One region of the Flavobacterium sp. AK-301 genome, then DNA from elsewhere that is predicted to be linked to it. Evidence: riboswitches for the same ligand, from Rfam matches in the RefSeq annotation. Region 1 holds a riboswitch; each other region holds the start of a gene.
What was found. A riboswitch is a leader RNA that binds a small molecule or an ion and turns the genes downstream of it on or off. The one in region 1 is predicted to bind cobalamin.

Region 1 (4,293 bases):
TCTGTAAAGAAAATATAAGGCAGTCCTTTCTGTTGTCTTGACTCCAGAACTTTTGCCCAAATTTCTCTTTTATAAGTATCTCCGTCTATCATTTCCTGCATCCAGTAATCGGGAACACAAACGGCATAGAATAAATTCTGAATAGGATTCCCTATATTTTTAATGGATAAGAATTCTTCTATATCGGAATGGTCAATATCCAGATAGGCAGCAAATGCTCCTCTACGGACTCCTCCTTGTGAAATGGTATCCATAGCGGTATCAAAAAGCTTCATAAAGGATACTGCTCCACTACTCTTTCCATTATCGGTTACTGCACTTCCTCTTTCTCTCAATTCTCCAAAATAGCCTGAGGTACCTCCTCCTATTTTGGTCTGCATAATCACTTCACCGAGTTTATGGGTAATTCCTTCTATATCATCGGGTATGTGTACATTGAAACAGGAAATAGGCAATCCACGTTCTGTTCCCATATTTGCCCAGATAGGAGAGCTTAAACTCATCCATCCTTTTTCTATCAATTCCTGAAAACTTTTCTGCAGTTCAGGAGCTTTCAGCCGTTTTGCTGCTCCTGCTGTTATTCTTTCTATAGCTCCTTCTACAGTTTCTCCTTTTAACAGATAACCTCTATTCAATATCTGTTCGCTTTCTTCATTTAACCACCAAAGTCGTTCCATTCTATTTATGCTTTTTATACGTTTTATAACCGATTAATCTCTTCGGGAAAGACTAATACGGGCTTCTTAAAAAATTTTATTCCTCTTCTGCTAAAATAAATCTAAAGCAGTAATACTTTTATCATGTTTTGTATATTCTACAGGTCTCTTTGCAAAAAAATCATCCAAACTGTTTGCAAATACTTCTTCTTCAAACCATTTCATCGGTCTGTATTGTTCTTCTGTGATAAAGAACAACTTAGAAAAACCGATCTGAACCAGACTGGCATCTATTCTGTATTTCATAAAGTTCAGAATATCTGTTTTACTAATCGTATCCAATTCTCCTTCGGAAAAAATCCAGTCTAATATCTGTGATTCTATACTGATCGATTCAAGAATGATCTTTGTTATTTCTTCTGATTTGTTCTGATCGATATAAGAAGGGAATTCTTCTTTAATCTTATTAATAATATACATCCCGGCATTAGCATGCACTTGTTCATCAACGGATGTCCAGGCAATAATGTTACTGGTGTTTTTCATATATCCTTTAAATCTTGTAAAGTATAATATGATGGCAAACTGACTGAAAAGAGAGACATTTTCAATTAAAATGGTAAACAGAACCAGTGATGTAATGTACTCTTGCGGCTCTTCGCTTTTAGCGTTTTTTAAAGCATTGTTCAGATACTGAATACGGCTCTGCATCACGGGTATTTCGATGAGCTTATCAAATTCATTGGTATACCCCAATACTTCAAGTAAACGTGAGTAAGCTTCGGAATGGCGGAATTCACATTCTGCAAATGTGCTTCCCAGACCATTAAACTCCGGTTTTGGAAGATGATTGTACAAACTACCCCAAAACGATTTCACTGCTACTTCTATCTGAGCAATAGCTAATAAACTTTTTTTAACAGCCTGTTGTTCAGCATATGATAAATGAGAATGAAAGTCCTGTAAATCAGCTGTAAAATCAATCTCTGAATGTACCCAAAACGATTTGTTAATAGCTTCTGTGAATTGTAAAACCTCCGGATACTCAAAAGGTTTGTAGCTTTGTCTGTAGTCAAAAATACTCATAATACTTTTTATTATTGATTAATAAAAAGCAATGTAATAAAACTCAAATTTTTCAAAAAATCTGATCTCTTATGGCATTGCCCCTGATGCGAAAGCAAAATCATTCTGTGCAGGAAAGGTAATCTGGCTTGTAATAAAAATATTACTTTACAGTTGCGCGACAGCTCGTGAATCTCACACGATTCCCCTTTATTATTTTATTGTTGGAATAAAAAATCCAAACACAAAAAACAACTTATTTTAACGACTTCAAAGGTAGCCACAAATTCAGAAGAAGGGTAATTTACTTTTAAACAATTGTTGATAAGTGCTCTTTTTTAAAGAAATTTCATACGCCATTTTTTTATTTAATCAAAAAACAAAAAAGCTTTATTTCTTTTAATTTGTTAATAGACAAAACATATTTTATCTCATATCAAAAATCAACTATTTTCATCTCATTATTTTGATATTTAAAAACGTTTTTAATGTTGATCAAATCTCTTTATTATGGTATCCAAAAAACTTCAATATTTCATTTTCAATGATCTGCTTTTTGTGTTTTATCAAGATTTTTAATTCTAAAAACAGTGTTCTATATTGCCATTTCAATAGATTAACTTGTTACAAAATTAATTTTTCTTTAAGTCTGTTTTTCACTTCCGTTTCCCATTCCGCTTTCAGTATACTCAGTACAATGCTGTCCCGTCTGCTACCATCCGGTTTCAATGCATGACTACGTAAAATACCTTCTTCTTTACACCCTATACTTTTCATTGCTGCTATACTCCTCTTGTTGTTGTTATCCGCACGAAACTCGACTCTTTCCATTCCCATTTTTTCAAATGCAAATTCTAAAAGAAGAAACTTACACTGCTTATTCAGACCAGTTCCCTGATACTGTTTTCCATACCAGGTATATCCTAATTGTAAGCATTTATCTGAAAGCTGAACATCATAGAATCTTGTACTCCCGGCATAGCTATTATTTCTTTTATCCAACACAATAAAGGGATATTCTTTTTCTTTTTCTCTTTGCTGCACTGCTGTATATAAATACTTTTTTAATGTTTCTTCTCCGTTAATGACAGCTAAAGAATACTTCCACAGTTCCGGTTCTGTCCGTGAAAAATGACGTAGATTTTCAAAATCAGATTCTTCCAAAGGACGCAGACAAACAATATCGTTTTCCAGTATATACTTTTCTTTAAAATTAAAATCCATAACTGTTCTTATTTTATTCTTTATTTTCAATGGTTTTATCTGATATTCAAATTAGAAAATATACTTTCTGCTCAGACAGTATAAAAATAAAAAAATTCCCGGTTTTCTGGATACAGAAAACCGGGAATAAAAAACCTTTACAATTTAGAACATATTCCAAGCACTAACTCAACTTATTATCGTATCAGTTCTTTATTATTTTATGACTAAACAATCCCTCGGAAGTGGTTACTTTTAAAACATGAACTCCTTTTTGAAGTCCCTGAACAGAAATACTCTGTCCTGATGGTGTTTCTTTTTTAACCAGATGTCCGTTTAGATTATAAATTTCTATTCCCTGAACGGTACCGGGTGCATCAATATAGATAACTTCCATTGCAGGATTAGGATAAACTCTGATTGTTGTGTTTTCTGTAATTTCTTCTTGCACAGGAAGGCTTAGTTTACGACTCCATATATCGCCTTCTGTTACGGCTAACGGTAATCGATCTATTACAGTAGCTCCATCTGCACGTTCTACGATTTTTACAACTCCATTTTCCATAACATAAGGCATTACAATAAAATTCCCTTCATTAATTTCAAAAGGGACTTCGCAGGTATAGGTATACTTATTTTTAGTAACGGTAATATCAGTTAAAAAAACACCATTTAACTCAAACAATCCAACTCTTGTAACGGTTTCTGAAGAAGGAACATATACCTCAAAAGAATCTTCTACAGCCACCTGAAAGAAATTATCCTGAGCTGTTTTCAGTTGTAAATGTTTTAATACAGTTGCTGTTCTAAAATTAAAACCTTTTTCGCCCAAAATAGTAATCGGCAACTTATCAATCAGATGTGATCCTTCCGGACGAGCAACAATTATTTTCTTCTCTTCTTTTTCTATATATGGCTGAATAATATATTTTCCTTTTGAAACATCAACAGGTATTTGACAAGTATAACTATTTCCTTCTCCGGAAATCGTGATATCGGCATAAAAAGTACCGTTATTACTAAATAAACCAATTTTTACCTTTTGCTGATCTGCTGAAACAGCGGCACGAACCTGAAAAGTCTCATCCGTTTTTACTTCATACACATTATCAGAGGCTGTTTGTAAGGTTAAATGCTCTTTTATATCTATCTTATCTTCTATCGTTACACTATATTCAAGAACAAAAGGAGCATGTGTCTGCGATTCCAGTCCCCAATCCAATACTAAAATCGGATAACTACTATTCGTCATTTTACAGACCAACGTTTCTCCTATATATTCTCTTCCGGCAACAAATACACCGTCATTATTATGTTCTAAATCTACAGGTATTCCCGATTCTGTATACCATTCATAAACAGTTATATT
Region 2 (4,293 bases), on a different contig from region 1:
GAAGGAGTTTCTTTATTAGTACTCTTATTTATTGCAATGCCTTTAAAGTATATGTATGAACTTCCTGAATATGTTCGGACAGTTGGTATGGCACATGGTCTGTTGTTTATAGTATACATTTTGCTGGCAACAATGCTTAAGTTTGAAACTGAATGGTCTCTGAAAAAATATTTTTATATCTGTATTGCCTCAGTTATTCCTTTTGGAACTTTTTATGTTGAAAAGAAAATGCTTTAATCTTTTAAATGGATAAGAAATTATTTAATTGGGTATACAAACTTCTTAAAGATATAGATGTAAATGAGCATATAGCCATATATGCCAATTTGCTTGTAAATATCATCATCATAAGCATTTTAGGATACTTGCTGGATCAGTTATTTAAAAAATTACTGATAAATATAGTAACCAGAGTAGGAAAAAAAGTAAAAATACAATTTGATGAATATCTGGTAGATAATAAAACAATTGCTTATATAGCACATATTATTCCGTTATTCTTTATTTATGAAACCATCCCTTTAGTACTTTCCGGTTTTGTAAACTGGGAAAATTTTTTTGATAAAAGTATAAGTATTCTTATTGTTTTTCTTCTTTTAGGTATTGTAAATAGTATGATGAATGCCTTAAAGAATCACTTTAAAAAAACACCTGCTTTTGCAGATAAGCCACTTGACAGTTATATTCAGGTTGTAAAGATTTTTTTATGGATCATGGCTATTACAATCATAGCGTCTATTCTGTTTGATAAATCTGTTAATTATCTTCTAGGAACCTTTGGAGCTGTTTCTGCAATAATAATACTTGTCTTTAAAGATACAATTTTAGGTTTTGTAGCAAGCATTCAGGTATCTGTTAATGATATGGTACGAATTGGAGACTGGATTACAATGGATAAATTTGGTGCAGATGGTGATGTGATCGAAATTAATTTAGCAACAGTAAAAGTGCAAAATTTTGACAAAACAACTACTACTATTCCAACTTACAGTTTAATATCGGATTCATTTAAAAACTGGCGTGGGATGACTGATTCAGGTGGACGCCGAATAAAAAGGTCTATTCTGATAAAAGCTACTAGTGTTCGGTTTATTGATGCCTCTGAACTGGAAAGCTTTAAAAAGATACAGCTAATTTCTTCTTATATTGATCACAGACAAAAGGATATTGAAAAATGGAATACTGCAAATAATATTGATAAGAACTTATTCATTAATGGTCGTAATCTGACAAATTTTGGATTGTTTCGAAAATATATTAATCAGTATCTTTCTTTACATCCCGGTCTTAATAAAGATATGACTATGATGTGCAGACACTTACAACCTACTGCTCAAGGGCTTCCTCTGGAGATTTATGCTTTTGTAAGTGATAAAAGATGGCTGAATTATGAATCTATAATGGCAGATATTTTTGATCATATTATTGCTTCTGCTAAATATTTTGATCTTGAAATATATGAATTATCTTCTGACAGTACCGGAGGAGGTTTATAAATTATAAAGAATCAGGCTGAGAAACTATTTTTTCAGCCTGTCTTCTGTATATTCTACAACTGTTTTTCCATGTGGCAAAGGTCGTCCAAAACTATCCAGACTTACCATAGTAATTTTATCCACAGCAATGATTGTTTCATGTGTCATTTTATTTCGAACTTCACACTTCAGAACTATGGATGTCCTTCCAAATTTAACTACCTGAATACCTATTTCGATAATATCTCCCTGTTGTGCCGAGCTCATAAAATTGATCTCAGACATATGTTTTGTTACTACTCGGGGATTCTCTAACTGAATAATAGAATACAACGCTGCTTCCTCATCAATCCATGCTAATAGTTTTCCTCCAAATAAGGTTCCGTTAGGATTTAAATCTTCCGGCTTTACCCATCTTCTACTGTTGAATCTCATATCCTGATTTTTATGCTAAATTAAGCCTTTTTCAATAAAGTAAGTTAGTTACAAAGGAGCAAAGTTTTTTAAGGTAAAAAAAATTAATAACTAAATACTGCAACTGAAAACTTTTGCTCCATTGAAACTCTTAATCTTTAAATCTTTGACTCTATAGTTTATTAAAATAATAGTTGTTATATTTGTTTATTAAGTTCTTTACTTTATTTCTTTCAAATGAGATAGGTTCCGAATTAAGATCCGGATTTAAAAGGGAATCGTGTGTAAATCACGAACTGTCGCGCAACTGTAAGTAACATCATAGTTTTTACCCCACGTTGTCCACTGTCATTATTATGATGGGAAGGACGGTAAAAATGTTATAAGTCAGGATACCTGCCTATTTCTACTTGACAATACTTTCGCGATTTGAAGTAATTGGTTAAAAAAAATATTCAGGGAGTAAACTGTATTTCTTTCTGTTTATTTCTATTTTCCATATTCTTTTAAAGTATTGTGAAATCATGCAAAGAGCTTTTAACTAATTAATTAATTTTTTAAAAGCAAAAAACATGTTTACAAACAACCTTGGCTATCCCAGAATCGGTAGCAACAGAGAATTAAAAAAAGCCTGTGAAAAGTACTGGGCCGGCAAAATTTCGGTAAAAGAACTCTTAAGTGCCGGAAAAGAAATTCGAATTCATAACTGGAAACTTCAAAAAGAAGTAGGAATTGATTTAATCCCTTCTAATGATTTTTCATTTTACGATCAGGTTTTGGATTTATCTTTTGCACTTGGCGCTGTTCCAAAACGTTATACAAAACTTATTTCTAAAGAAATAGATCCCATTGACCTTTATTTTGCAATGGCAAGAGGTTATCAGCAGAATGGATTGGATATTACCGCAATGGAAATGACAAAATGGTTTAATACCAATTATCATTATATCGTTCCTGAGTTTTATAAAGATCAGGAATTTAAATTATTTTCTAAAAAAATAATTGATGAATTTATAGAAGCAAAACAGAATAATATACTTACTAAACCGGTAATTATAGGTCCTGTTTCTTATCTTTTATTAGGAAAGGAAAAAGAAAGTGGTTTTGAAAAAATTGATTTAATAAATAGACTGCTTCCGGTTTATTTTGATATTATAAAAGAACTTATTGCTAACGGTGCAGAATGGATACAGTTTGATGAGCCTTTTCTTTCATTAGATCTGAATGAAAAGGAAAAAAAGGCTTTTCAGTATGTTTATACCGAGATAAAGAAAGTTTTCCCTGAGCTGAAAACCCTTTTGGCAACTTATTTTGGAGGTTTAAGAGATAATACTTCATTTGTTGTTTCTCTTCCTGTTTCAGCACTTCATCTTGATCTGACGAATGATCAGGAACAATTAGAAGATATTTTAAAAAATATTCCTGAAACGCTGATACTTTCATTAGGTGTGGTAGATGGAAGAAATATCTGGAAAAATGATTTTAGAAGTTCTTTAAAAGTTATTGATTCAGTATCCAATAAAACAGGGAAAGACAGAATTATTATTTCTTCTTCCTGCTCTCTACTACATTCTCCGTGTGATCTGGATTTAGAAACAAATGATACGGTGTTGATTCCTGAAATAAAACAATGGATGGCTTTTGCAAAACAGAAGATTGAAGAAATAGTAGTATTAAAACAGCTTGCCAACAGTGAGGACATTACAAATGCTGCCACTAAATTAAAGGAAAACATTAAGGTACAGGATCTTCGCAAAACTTCAGTTTTAATTCATGATCTTAAAGTAAAAGAACGCGTTGCTCAGATTACAGAAAAAGATACCCATCGTAAAAATCCTTTTTCAATAAGAAAACAACTACAGAAAAAAGCTCTAAATCTACCCCTGTTTCCTACAACCACAATAGGCTCTTTTCCTCAGACTGATGAAGTACGAAGCTGGAGAGCTCAGTTTAGAAAAGGAACTATTACCTTAAGTCAGTATGATGAGCTTATTCGAAAAGAAACAGAAGAAAATATCCGTTTTCAGGAAGAGATCGATATTGATGTTCTCGTTCATGGAGAATTTGAACGTAATGACATGGTAGAATATTTTGGAGAGCAGTTACAGGGTTTTGCTTTTACAAAAAACGGTTGGGTACAAAGCTATGGAAGCCGATGTGTGAAACCTCCAATCATTTATGGAGATGTCTCCCGCCCTACTCCAATGACGGTAAAATGGGCAGTTTATTCACAGTCACTTACTGATAAACTGGTTAAAGGGATGCTTACAGGACCTGTTACAATTTTACAATGGTCTTTTGTAAGAAATGATCAGCCTCGCTCCACTACCTGTACACAGATTGCTTTAGCAATTCGTGATGAAGTACTAGATCTGGAACGAGAAGGAATAAAAATAATTCAGAT
Region 3 (4,293 bases), on a different contig from region 1:
ATTTGGCTGTTATATCTGACAACAGAATTAGTATATTATAAAATAAAAGGTAAAAAAGTATATTTTAAAATAAATGTCATTTTAATCTTATTACCCGTAATAATATTAGCAACTTGGTTGTACAGTATCTGGTCGTTTTAGCATTTAATTGATCGTTAATTTCAATGAAATATCTTTAATTATAAGACTAATAAAGATTTTTAATAATATTGTATAATTTTTTATTTTTTAACTCTTGGTTCTTTCTTCTAAATATGGTGTATCATAATTTTTTTACACTGTTAAAGTAACACTATTTAAAGGGTGAAAGTACTATATTTGTGCATCTAAAATCCCGTTAAATGAATACCACTATTTTGATTATCGGAGCCTGTGGTCAGATTGGAACAGAGCTGACCATGAAATTGCGAAGTGTATATGGTTCCGATGCTGTAATAGCATCAGATATAAGAGAAGGAAATGCAAAAATGATGGCTTCCGGACCCTTTGAAGTTGTCAACGCAATGGATTATAATCAAATTGAAAAAATAGTGGATAAATATAAAGTAGATGAGATTTATTTAATGGCAGCGATGCTATCCGCTACTGCAGAAAAAAATCCGGCAATGGCATGGGATTTAAATATGAACTCCCTTTTTCATGTACTGAACTTAGCCAAAGAAAAAAAGATAAAAAAAGTCTTCTGGCCTTCAAGTATTGCTGTTTTCGGACCAACAACTCCCCGTATAGATACTCCGCAGTATACCGTAATGGAACCCTCAACCGTATATGGAATTAGTAAACAGACCGGAGAAAGATGGTGTGAATACTATTTTAAAAATTATGGAGTAGACGTAAGAAGTATCCGGTATCCCGGTTTAATAAGCTGGTCTACCCCTCCCGGAGGAGGAACGACAGATTATGCTGTGGATATTTATTATAAAGCATTACAGGATAAAAAATATGAATGTTTCTTATCTGAAAACACAGGACTTCCTATGATGTATATGGATGATGCTATCAAAGCGACCATTTCCATTATGCAGGCTCCCGCTGAAAAAATAAAGATCAGATCCTCCTATAATTTATCCGGAATGAGCTTCACTCCCGATGATATTGCAAAAGAAATCAAAAAACATATTCCCGAATTTACTATTAGTTATTCTCCCGATTTCAGACAAAAAATAGCAGACAGCTGGCCGCAGAGTATTGATGACTCATCAGCAAGAAAAGACTGGCAGTGGCATCACGATTTTGACCTGGCTTTAATGACTACAGATATGCTGGAACATCTTAATCGTTAGTTTTCAGTATTCAAAACTGAAAACTGCGACTGAGTACTGAAAATCGAATACTTCTCTCTTTAAAAAGACCTTTATCTAAAAAAATATGTATTTTTGCCAGTGATTATGGTATTGCAAATTATCAGAATATATTTTGATAATTTGCAATAAAAGGGAATCAGGTGAGAATCCTGAACAGACCCGCTGCTGTATGCTCATAAAATGATTTTGAACAATTCTTTTGCCACTGTTTTATAAAATGGGAAGGCCGTTCAAAGTTGAGTAAGTCAGAATACCTGCCATAATGAAGGATTCCGTTTCAGTTTTAACGGAGATCCAGCAATAAGTTTAAAGCTTTCGAGGAATGGAGCTTAAGCATAACATAGATAGAGAGATTTCTTTATTTCTGCTGTATATTTATTCTAACAAAAGCTTTTTGATTTTTTAATATCAAAATGGCACAATGTATTTTAGTAGTTCAAAAATTTATTACAGTATTGTTCTGAGTATTCTTTCCGTTGCTTGTTTTTCACAAAACAAAACAGACAGTATTCATCAGATGAAAGAAGTAATAATAAAAAAGTATGCAGAAGAGAGAGCAGCCCGCTCAACAACTCCGATGCAGATACTTACATCTGATGCTATTGAGAAGTTAAATGTATTGCAGTTATCCGATGCCGTTAAGTATTTTTCCGGAGTTACGATAAAAGATTATGGAGGAATCGGAGGACTTAAAACAATTTCAGTACGAAGCCTTGGAGCAAATCATACCGCAGTCAGTTACGACGGGATTACAATAAGCGATGCTCAGACCGGGCAGATTGATCTGGGGAAATTCTCTCTGGACAATGTTGAAAGTATTTCGTTAAATGCTGGGCAAAGCGATAATATATTCCAGACCGCACGATTATTTGCTTCTGCAGGAGTATTAAACGTACAGACCTTATCTCCACAATTCAGAAAAAACGAAAAATATACTATTCGAACTACACTTAAAGGAGGTTCATTCGGTCTGATAAACCCCCGTTTTCTGGTTGAAAACCATATTACTAAAAAGATGTCCACATCAGTTAATGCAGAATATATGTATTCTGACGGAAGATATCCTTACACGACTCATTTTGGAAACGCCGGAGACCTAACTTCAAAAGGCAAACGAACCAATTCCGATGTAGAAGTATTTCGTGCAGAAACAGGATTGTTCTACAATATTAATGAACACAGTAAGTTTCGTGCAAAAGCTTATTACTATCAGTCAGAAAGAGGATTGCCCGGAGCAGATATCTGGTATAACGAAAGCGAACCGATTCAGCGATTATGGGATAAAACATTCTTTGTACAAGGACATTATGAAAATGATCTGAACGAAAAATGGTCCGTTCAGGCTAATTCCAAATTTAACTGGGCTTATCAGCGTTATTTGGATTCCGGTTATCGCGGTACAGGAGGCAAAGAAGAGAACAATTATTATCAATGGGAATATTACCTTTCAGGAACCCTGTTATATAACCCGATTAAGAACCTTTCCTTATCCATTGCTTCCGACGCTTCTATTAATACAATGAATGCCGACCTGAAAGTTTTTGCTTATCCGACTCGTTATTCCTTTCTGAATGTCTTTGCTGCCAAATATACCACAGAACGATTTTCCGTATTAGGAAATGTTTTGTCCACTATCGTAGAAGAGCAGGTAAACTATGATAAGAATGTAGGGGACAATCACAGTATTAATTATGGCAAAAGCGGTAAGAATCAGAACCGTTTATCTCCCTCTCTGAGTTTTTCATATAAACTGTTCCGTAAAGAAGATCTGCGTTTACGACTGATGTATAAAAGTATTTTCAGAGTCCCCACCTTTAATGATCTGTACTATTCAGAAGTAGGAAATCCCGATCTGAAACCGGAATTTACAAAACAATATAATGCAGGGATTACCTGGGTAAAAAGTATTGGAAAATATATTCCTTTTATTTCCGTAAGTATTGATTCCTATTATAATAACGTAAACGATAAGATTGTTGCCAGACCCTCAGCCAATATATTCAAATGGTCAATTGTCAATGTAGGAAAAGTAGATATATACGGCACCGATATCACGTTTGACGCACAGATAAAACCGTCCGATAAATACAGTATTACGTTCTCTGGAACCTATACGCTTCAAAAAGCATGGGATGTGACTTCAAAAACGGATGAAGTAGAGAAATTGCAGTACAAACATCAAATAGCCTATACCCCCGAACATTCCGGTTCCGGACGTATCAGCTTTGATAATCCTTTCGTTACCGTTTCCTATGCAGCCGTTTATTCCGGAAGTCGTTACAAACTCGGAGAGAATATCCCCGAAAACTATGTTGGAAAATATTCAGATCACAGTGTTTCGTTCAATAAAAAATTCAGATGGGACAAGGTTGATATTTCCTCAAGTGTAGAAATACTGAATCTGTTTGATTCCCAGTATGAAGTAGTTAAATCCTATCCGATGCCCGGACGTTCCGTTCGAGGCACACTTATAATTAAAATATAAAAAATGAAGTATATTTCCGGTAAAATAATAGTATTCCTTCTCTTCATCAGCCTGTTTTTTGTTGCAGCCTGTGATGACAGTGATAAATATGTAGGTCCCCCAAGTGTGGTCAATCCTCCCGGAACAGAAAATGAAGCTACTGCACTTTATATCTGTAGTGAAGGACTGTTTAGTATGAATAATAGCAGTATTGCTTATTATTCCTTTAAAGAAGCGGTCCTTAAAAAGAATTATTTTTTAGAAAAAAATCAGAGAGGATTAGGAGATACAGCTAATGATTTACAGTTATATAGAGATAAATTATACTGTATTATCAATGTTTCAAATATCATCGATGTTATTGATGCCAGAACCGGTTTATCCATACGACAAATTCCTATGGTCGATGAGAACCACATTGGCAGACAGCCCCGTTATATTGATTTTCTTGATGGTAAAGCCTATATCTGTTCCTTTGACGGAACCGTTGCCAGATTAGATACCACAACCCTGGAAATAGAAGCA

Region 2: it holds a riboswitch for cobalamin, as region 1 does, so the genes downstream of both, metE (5-methyltetrahydropteroyltriglutamate--homocysteine S-methyltransferase) here and AC4FQX_RS10065 (ribonucleotide-diphosphate reductase subunit beta) in region 1, are expected to answer to the same signal.
Region 3: it holds a riboswitch for cobalamin, as region 1 does, so the genes downstream of both, AC4FQX_RS06715 (TonB-dependent receptor plug domain-containing protein) here and AC4FQX_RS10065 (ribonucleotide-diphosphate reductase subunit beta) in region 1, are expected to answer to the same signal.

What each region holds. Positions count from the first base shown of each region.
Region 1 covers NZ_JBZEES010000006.1:35,229-39,521, reverse strand. The annotation lists gene AC4FQX_RS10070 (ribonucleoside-diphosphate reductase subunit alpha) at 1-677, opposite strand, end outside; gene AC4FQX_RS10065 (ribonucleotide-diphosphate reductase subunit beta) at 768-1,742, opposite strand; cobalamin riboswitch at 1,839-1,979, opposite strand; gene AC4FQX_RS10060 (GNAT family N-acetyltransferase) at 2,346-2,945, opposite strand; gene AC4FQX_RS10055 (T9SS type A sorting domain-containing protein) at 3,130-4,293, opposite strand, start outside.
Region 2 covers NZ_JBZEES010000002.1:285,130-289,422, forward strand. The annotation lists gene AC4FQX_RS04775 (DUF3817 domain-containing protein) at 1-237, shown strand, start outside; gene AC4FQX_RS04780 (mechanosensitive ion channel family protein) at 246-1,496, shown strand; gene AC4FQX_RS04785 (acyl-CoA thioesterase) at 1,521-1,910, opposite strand; cobalamin riboswitch at 2,117-2,307, shown strand; gene metE (5-methyltetrahydropteroyltriglutamate--homocysteine S-methyltransferase) at 2,462-4,293, shown strand, end outside.
Region 3 covers NZ_JBZEES010000003.1:186,102-190,394, forward strand. The annotation lists gene AC4FQX_RS06705 (hypothetical protein) at 1-141, shown strand, start outside; gene AC4FQX_RS06710 (L-threonine 3-dehydrogenase) at 342-1,283, shown strand; cobalamin riboswitch at 1,373-1,580, shown strand; gene AC4FQX_RS06715 (TonB-dependent receptor plug domain-containing protein) at 1,726-3,789, shown strand; gene AC4FQX_RS06720 (DUF5074 domain-containing protein) at 3,793-4,293, shown strand, end outside.